One region of the Micromonospora halotolerans genome, then DNA from elsewhere that is predicted to be linked to it. Evidence: riboswitches for the same ligand, from Rfam matches in the RefSeq annotation. Region 1 holds a riboswitch; the other holds the start of a gene.
What was found. A riboswitch is a leader RNA that binds a small molecule or an ion and turns the genes downstream of it on or off. The one in region 1 is predicted to bind S-adenosylmethionine.
Positions count from the first base shown of each region.

Region 2: another riboswitch for S-adenosylmethionine. It lies ahead of RMN56_RS29910 (GNAT family N-acetyltransferase); the one in region 1 lies ahead of thrC (threonine synthase).

Region 1 covers NZ_CP134876.1:2,935,690-2,939,089, forward strand. Annotated here, with positions in the region: gene RMN56_RS13980 (ArsR/SmtB family transcription factor) at 1-293, opposite strand, end outside; gene RMN56_RS13985 (DMT family transporter) at 384-1,349, shown strand; SAM riboswitch class I at 1,429-1,561, shown strand; gene thrC (threonine synthase) at 1,574-2,863, shown strand; gene RMN56_RS13995 (GNAT family N-acetyltransferase) at 3,161-3,400, shown strand, end outside.
Region 2 covers NZ_CP134876.1:6,384,411-6,387,810, reverse strand. Annotated here, with positions in the region: gene mptB (polyprenol phosphomannose-dependent alpha 1,6 mannosyltransferase MptB) at 1-4, opposite strand, end outside; gene RMN56_RS29920 (suppressor of fused domain protein) at 153-731, opposite strand; gene RMN56_RS29915 (SMI1/KNR4 family protein) at 739-1,350, opposite strand; SAM riboswitch class IV at 1,593-1,707, shown strand; gene RMN56_RS29910 (GNAT family N-acetyltransferase) at 1,683-2,345, shown strand; gene RMN56_RS29905 (lysophospholipid acyltransferase family protein) at 2,546-3,202, opposite strand; gene RMN56_RS29900 (TetR/AcrR family transcriptional regulator) at 3,199-3,400, opposite strand, start outside.

The DNA.
Region 1 (3,400 bases):
GGCGCGGCGAGGACCGCGTCGAGCAGCCCCGGGTAGAGGCGCTCCAGCTCCTCGCGGCGCAGCCGGACGTAGCGGCTGGTGCCGGCGACCCGGGTCCGGGTGAGGCCGGCCTCGCGCAGCACCTTGAGGTGGTGGCTGCGGGTCGCCTTGGAGACGCCGAACTCGAAGGTGCCGCAGGCGTGCTCCCCGCCCTCGGCCAGGGCACGCACGATCTGCAGCCGGACGTCGTCGGCCAGGGCGGCCAGCACGGCGGTGACGGGCACCTCGCGCAGCTCGGGTTCGTGCAGCTCCATGTGACCAGCGTAACCTATGTTCGACATCGGTCGAACAACCTCCTACAGTCGGCTCCGTTGGTTCGACGATACTCGAACATTGGAGCCGCGATGCGTTCCCGTTCCGCCGCCTTCCCGCTCTTCGCCGTGGTGAGCTGGGGCGTCATGTTCCCCGTGCTGGCCAGCGCGCTCACCCGGGTGGACGCCCTCAACCTGACCACGGCCCGGTACCTGCTCGCCTCCGTCGTGCTGCTCGCCCTGCTGCTGGCCCGCGAAGGGTTCGCCGCCCTGCGGACGCACCGCCGCGCCACCGAGGTGGCGCTGCTCGGGGTGCTCGGCTTCGCCGGCTTCAACGTGCTGACCAACCTGGCCCTCGGCCACGCCACCCCCCAGCAGATCGCCCTCTTCGCCTCCAGCACCCCGCTGGTCACCCAGCTCGTCCGCTGGGCGCGCGACGGGGTGCGCCCCCGGCCGGCGCTGCTCGGCCTCTCCCTGGTCGCCCTGCTCGGCGTCGGGCTGGTGATCACCCGGGGCCGGCTCGACGGGCTGGACCAGTTCGGGGTGGGCGGGCTGCTCATGATCGGCGCGGTGCTCGGCTGGGCCTTCTACACGCACGGCGCGAGCCGGTTCACCGAGTGGTCGCCCCTGCGCTACACCACGCTGACCTCCGTCGCCGGCCTGCTCGCCATGCTCGCGGCCAGCGCGGTCGCCGACCTCACCGGCCTCCAGCACGCGCCGGCTGCCGCCGACCTCCTCGCGGTCGCCCCGCAACTGGCGTACGCCGTGGTGGTCGCCGCCGTCCTCGCGGTGCTCGCCTGGAACACCGGCATCCGCCGGCTCGGCGTCGCCGACGCCGCGCTGTTCATGAACCTGGTCCCGGTGACCACGTTCGCGGTGCAGGTCCTGCGCGGCTACCGGCCCGGCGCGGTGGAGCTGGTCGGTGCCGCGCTGACCATCGCCGCCCTCGTCGCGGCGAACCTGGCCACCCGTACCCGGAAGGCGCCCGCCACCCCGGCGGCGGTCGCCGTGACCGACCACCCCGCGGTGATCGAGCCGGTCGCGGTCGTCGCGCGCTGACCCGGGCCGCGGCTCACACCGTGGGAACCGGGCTCGGCAGCGCCCCGGCGCCCGCATAGACTCGGCGGCACAACTGCATACCTCATCCAGAGGGGCTGAGGGATACGGCCCGATGACGCCCCGGCAACCACCCGCGCGCTCGACGACGAGCGACCGCGGGCAGGTGCCAATTCCGTCCCCGCCGCACCCGGCGATGCGGGGGAAGATGAGAGGAAACCCTCGACATGACGTCGACGATCCCCGCCGCCTCCGGCATCGACACCAGCCTCAGCCCGGCCCGCGCCCTGGTCTGCCGCGCCTGTTCGGCGCGCTACCCGCTGGCCGCCCAGCACGCCTGTTACGAGTGCTTCGGCCCGCTGGAGGTCGACTACGACACCAGCGCCCTGGCCGCCGTCACCCGCGAGCAAATCGAGGCCGGGCCGAAGAACCTCTGGCGGTACGCCGCCCTGCTCCCCGCCGGCCAGGACCCGGCCACCCGGGTCACCCTCGACCCGGGGCTGACCCCGCTGGTCGCCGCCCCACACCTCGCCGCCGAGCTGGGCCTGACCGCCCCGCTCTGGGTCAAGGACGACAGCGGCAACCCGACCCACTCGTTCAAGGACCGCGTCGTCTCCGTGGCGCTGACGGCGGCCCGGGCGCTCGGCTTCACCCGCTACGCCTGCGCCTCGACCGGCAACCTGGCCAACTCGGTGGCCGCCCACGCGGCCCGGGCCGGGGTGCCCTCGGTGGTCTTCATCCCCAGCGACCTGGAGCAGGGCAAGGTGGTGACCACCGCCGTCTACGGCGGCGACCTGGTGGCCATCGACGGCTCGTACGACGACGTGAACCGGCTCTGCGGCGAGCTGGTGGAGACCGACGAGTTCGAGGACACGGCGTTCGTCAACGTGAACGTGCGGCCCTACTACGCGGAGGGCTCGAAGACCCTCGGCTACGAGGTGGCCGAGCAGCTCGGCTGGCGGATCCCGGCCCAGGTGGTGATCCCGATGGCCAGCGGCGAGCTGCTCACGAAGATCGACAAGGCGTTCCAGGAGCTGGTCGAGATCGGGCTGGTCGAGGCGCCGGCCGGCGGCTGGAAGGTGTTCGGCGCCCAGTCCGCCGGCTGCAACCCGATCGCCACCGCGCTGCACGCCGACAGCGACACGATCGTCCCGGTGAAGCCGACCGGCATCGCCAAGTCGCTGAACATCGGCGACCCGGCCGCCGGCCTCTACGCCCTAGAGGCGGTGCGCCGCACGGGCGGTTGGATGGAGTACGCGGACGACGACGAGATCCGCGCCGGCATCCGGCTGCTCGCCCGCACCACCGGCGTCTTCGCCGAGACGGCCGGTGGCGTCACCGTGGCGGTGCTGCGCAAGCTCGTCGAGTCCGGCCGGCTGGACCCGGCGGCGGAGACGGTCGTCTTCAACACCGGCGAGGGCCTCAAGACCATCGACGCGGTCGCCCCCGAGGTCGGGCCCACCCACCGGATCCGGCCCAGCCTCCGCGCCGCCCGGGACGCCGGACTCCTGTCCTGACCTCCGACTCCGGGCTCATCCGGGCGGGGGATGGGGGGATCGCCCGGGCGGGGGATTGGGGTGATCCGTTGGGTAACTGGCTTTTCGCTGTGAGTGCGGAAAACGCGCCGACAAGGACTTGACGGCAGGAATTGGACGGCGCAAGATGCTCCGTGCGGGAGGGCATCCGCCGGAGACTTTTCAAGTTCTTGCGACCCAACGCCGGAGGCGTTGTGCGGACGTCCCTCCCGACCAACGTCCGAAGGGGCCAGCGGAAAACCGCTGGCCCCTTCGCTGTGCGTGGCGCACGCTCGCGGCATGGGCATCGCCGTCTCCCCCCTCGATCCCGCCGACCAGGCGACCCTCGACGCGGTCTACCGGACGGCGGCCGCGGCGCAGGCCGTGGACGAGCCGGACCTCCCGCCGCTGTGCCGGCGGCGGTTCGAGGCGCCGCTGCGGCACCCGATGCCCGGCGTCGACACCCGCTGGTGCGTGGCGCGCCTCGACGGCGTGCCCGCCGGGTGGATCCGCCTGTACCTGCACACCCTCGACAACACC
Region 2 (3,400 bases), 3.4 Mb from region 1:
TCATGCCAAGAGTCTTATGGACGACTTGGCGCAAACGTAATGAGGTGAATCCCGGAGCCGACCCGCAGATGTCGATCGGCACCTGGCGTGCGCCGTTAACCGGCTCGCGGTTAGCGGCAGGTCCGGATACTCGATCACCCGCCTGCTGAGGCCTACGAGCCCGACCAATCCAGCGCCACTTCTGCCCGACCGGGGTCAGCCAGGTCAGGATCCTGAGCCGCGAATGCCTGCTCCAGCGTCCCCCACCCGAACTTCTGAATCACCTCAGCTTCACTTGTGGTGATCGGGACCAACCACGTGAAGACCACCGGCGCGGGTTCGGTGTGACAGACGGCGAAGGACTCCGGCAGATATCTCGGGCTGATGGCCAGGATGGCTGTGGTCTGGCTGCCCGGGAAGAGATGCCCGCGCGGACCAATCACCTGCCCATGCGACAAGCCGGTCCGGCGGCGCACCATCTCACCGGCCACCTGGAACAACAGCCCAGCCGCCAGGGCCGGATAGTCATCAGTGGGAACGTGCATCACCAACTCCTGGTGCAAGGCCCCGTCACCCGGCAGGTTGAGATGACGCCGCGACAGCCCGACCGTCACCAGGGTCGTGACCCCGCCGAACGGGACGTCGGGGCCAAACCACGCCACCTGAACGCCCTCCGGCGTCGTATCGTCGCCTCGGCTACCAGTCGCGATGAGCCCGAGGTGCGATTCCAGGTGTTCAATCAACCCAGCCACTCGCTGATCATCTCCGATCAAGCCACGACGGAAGCTCTCCCCTGCCGACCATGTGTTCGCCCCCACCTCGGGACACAGAGCCTGTGAACGGGGTACGGCCAGCAGCTACCGCGCGGTCGCGTCGAACAGTGTTGTCAGCGCGCAGAACTCGGCTTGGGCTGCGTCGATCACCGGTGCGGTGGGCCGGTGCGTGCCGCCGGTGTAGCGCCGTGCGAACGGTAAGCGCGGGGACGGGCGTGGTGGTGCGGTGGATGCCGTCAACGGTCTCAAGGGGGCCGACGCCATTGGCAAGCAGCCACAGGTAGTCGCCGAGGTTCCTGGCGATCACGCTCAGCTCACCCTCGGAGCCAAGGAACACGATCGGTTGGGTCTCGATCGGGGCGTCAGGCACGCGGATCCAGAAGGCAGCCAGACCGCCGGACCCATCTTGCCCGAAGACTCGGAACGGCGCGATGTCGGCCGTCGGGTTGCCAGTCCAGGATTGCCACCACTCAAGCGTCTCGACGGACCACATGAACTCGTCGTACGGCTCGAAGTCGTGACCGTCATGGTCGACGGAGAAGCCTTCAGCGTGGGCTGCAGCCAGCGCGGGCGGAAGCGTACGGTCCTCGTACTGCACCAAGAAAGTCTAGGAGAGCCTTCATACGGCGTCGGGTGGAACTGACTGACGCTCGAGTAGCGAGGCCATACCTGAGTTGCAACCAGCGCGGTGCGCGGCAGATCCGATTCCCGATCACGTGGGGGCGCAGGTCCAGCGGCGGGAAGACTCTGTCCTGGCATATCTGCGCAGGCGGCGCCACGCATCGTCAGTCATCAAAATGCGGATTGCGGTGGACCGGCGGCGCCGCTACGGTAACGCCAGGTCATGAGTGCCAGCTCCAAGCCCCGGCTTGCTGGCCGGCAACCCTCCTACGCGGGTGGGGTGCTCCGGGTGAGGACCCGGCCCGGCGCATGGTGTGCCAGGCAAGTCGCGGACGGAGCGTTCCCCTGCCATTCCCAACGAGACTGACCGCGCCGCTGCTCGACGGTGAACTTGTTCGTCTGGAGCCGCTGGAGCACCGGCACGCTGCGGACCTCGCCATAGCAGCCGAGGAAAACCGGACCTCGTACCGCTTCACGTGGATGCCCACTGCGGGCGAGGTGAGCGATTACATCGATGCGCAGCTGGCAAGGGCTGCGGCCGGGAGTCTGATGCCGTCTGCGCAGGTAGCCAAGGCGTCCGGACGCGCCGTTGGGGCGACCGCCTACTGGGATCCGCGGCTGTGGCCGGATCGCGACGAGTTGTGCGCGCTCGAGGTCGGTTTCACCTGGCTGGCTGCTTCGGCACAGGGCAGCGGGCTAAACACCGAGACCAAATTTCTGCTGTTCGCCCACGCGTTTGAGCAATGGCAGGTGGCCCGTGTCGATCTCAAGACCGACGCCCGCAACAAGCGCTCCCGCGCGGCGATCGAGCGCGTAGGAGCGCAGTTCGAGGGCGTACTGCGCTGCTGGTCCCGGTCGTGGGCACCGAATGAGGAGGGCTTACTCCGGGACTCCGCGATGTACTCCATCCTCGCCTCAGAATGGCCGGCCTGCCGGGCCCGACTACAAACACGGCTCGCCAAAGGCCACTGATGCACGGCCTCGACCTGTTCATCGAAGATAGGGCCGCAACGGCGACCCTCCGAACGACAAGAACCAAGCCGCACGCACATCGGCAGGTCCGATCGCTCACCGACCATGCCAGCGCCCGGACTGCGGCAGATGTGCACACGTGATTCTTGGTCCGGGCTCGGTGGCGACTCCGACGCCTCGTGCGGGAAGACGTGTTGCGGTCAAGTCCGGGCGTAGTGCTGCACGTAGTCCTGGAAGGTGAGGGACTGGATGGTGGCCATCAGGGTGTCGGTGAGCCGGCGGATGTCCGCCGGCGCCTCGATGTGCACTGGGATGGCTGGTCCGAAGGTGACGCTGATCGGGTGGCGCCGGGGAAGGCGCGCGCCGGGCGGACGTACGCGGTCGGTGCCGCGGATGCCGACCGGGATGATGGGGACGCCGGCCTGGTGCGCGAGGCGGACTGCGCCGGTACGGCCACGGTAGAGGCGGCCGTCGGGGGAACGCGTGCCCTCGGGGAAGACGGCCACCAGGCCGCCGGAACGGAGTACGGGGACGGCGGCGTCGAACGCCGAGAGGACCGCCCGACCGCCGGCCCGCTCGACCGGGATGGCGCCCATGCCGGTGACGACCTGCCGGGTGAGATAGCCGCGGGGTCCGGGGGAGCGGAAGTATTCGGCCTTGGCCCAGAAGGCGATGTGCCGGGGCGTCAGGATTCCGAGGAACAACTGGTCGGCGATCGACAGGTGGTTGGCGGCCAGGATCGCGCCCCCGGAGTCGGGGAGGTGACCGAGGCCCGTGACGGTGGGACGCCAGGAGTGGCGGAGGTATCGGCCGATGCTGTGCTGGGCGAGCGCGTACAGGGGTGGGGTGCCGGTCATGCGGCGGGTCCGAGGTGGGCGGTGAGGGTGGCGTCGAGCAGCGCGCTCGGATCGGTGGCGCCGGTCGCGAGGGTGAGGCTGCCCCAGTTCCACAGTTGGGCGATGCCGTGCAGGTTGGCCCACAGTGCTCCTGCGACGACCTGAGCTGGCGGCTCGGGCTCGGGCCGGGCCTGTGCGACCAGGTCGGTGAGAAGCCGG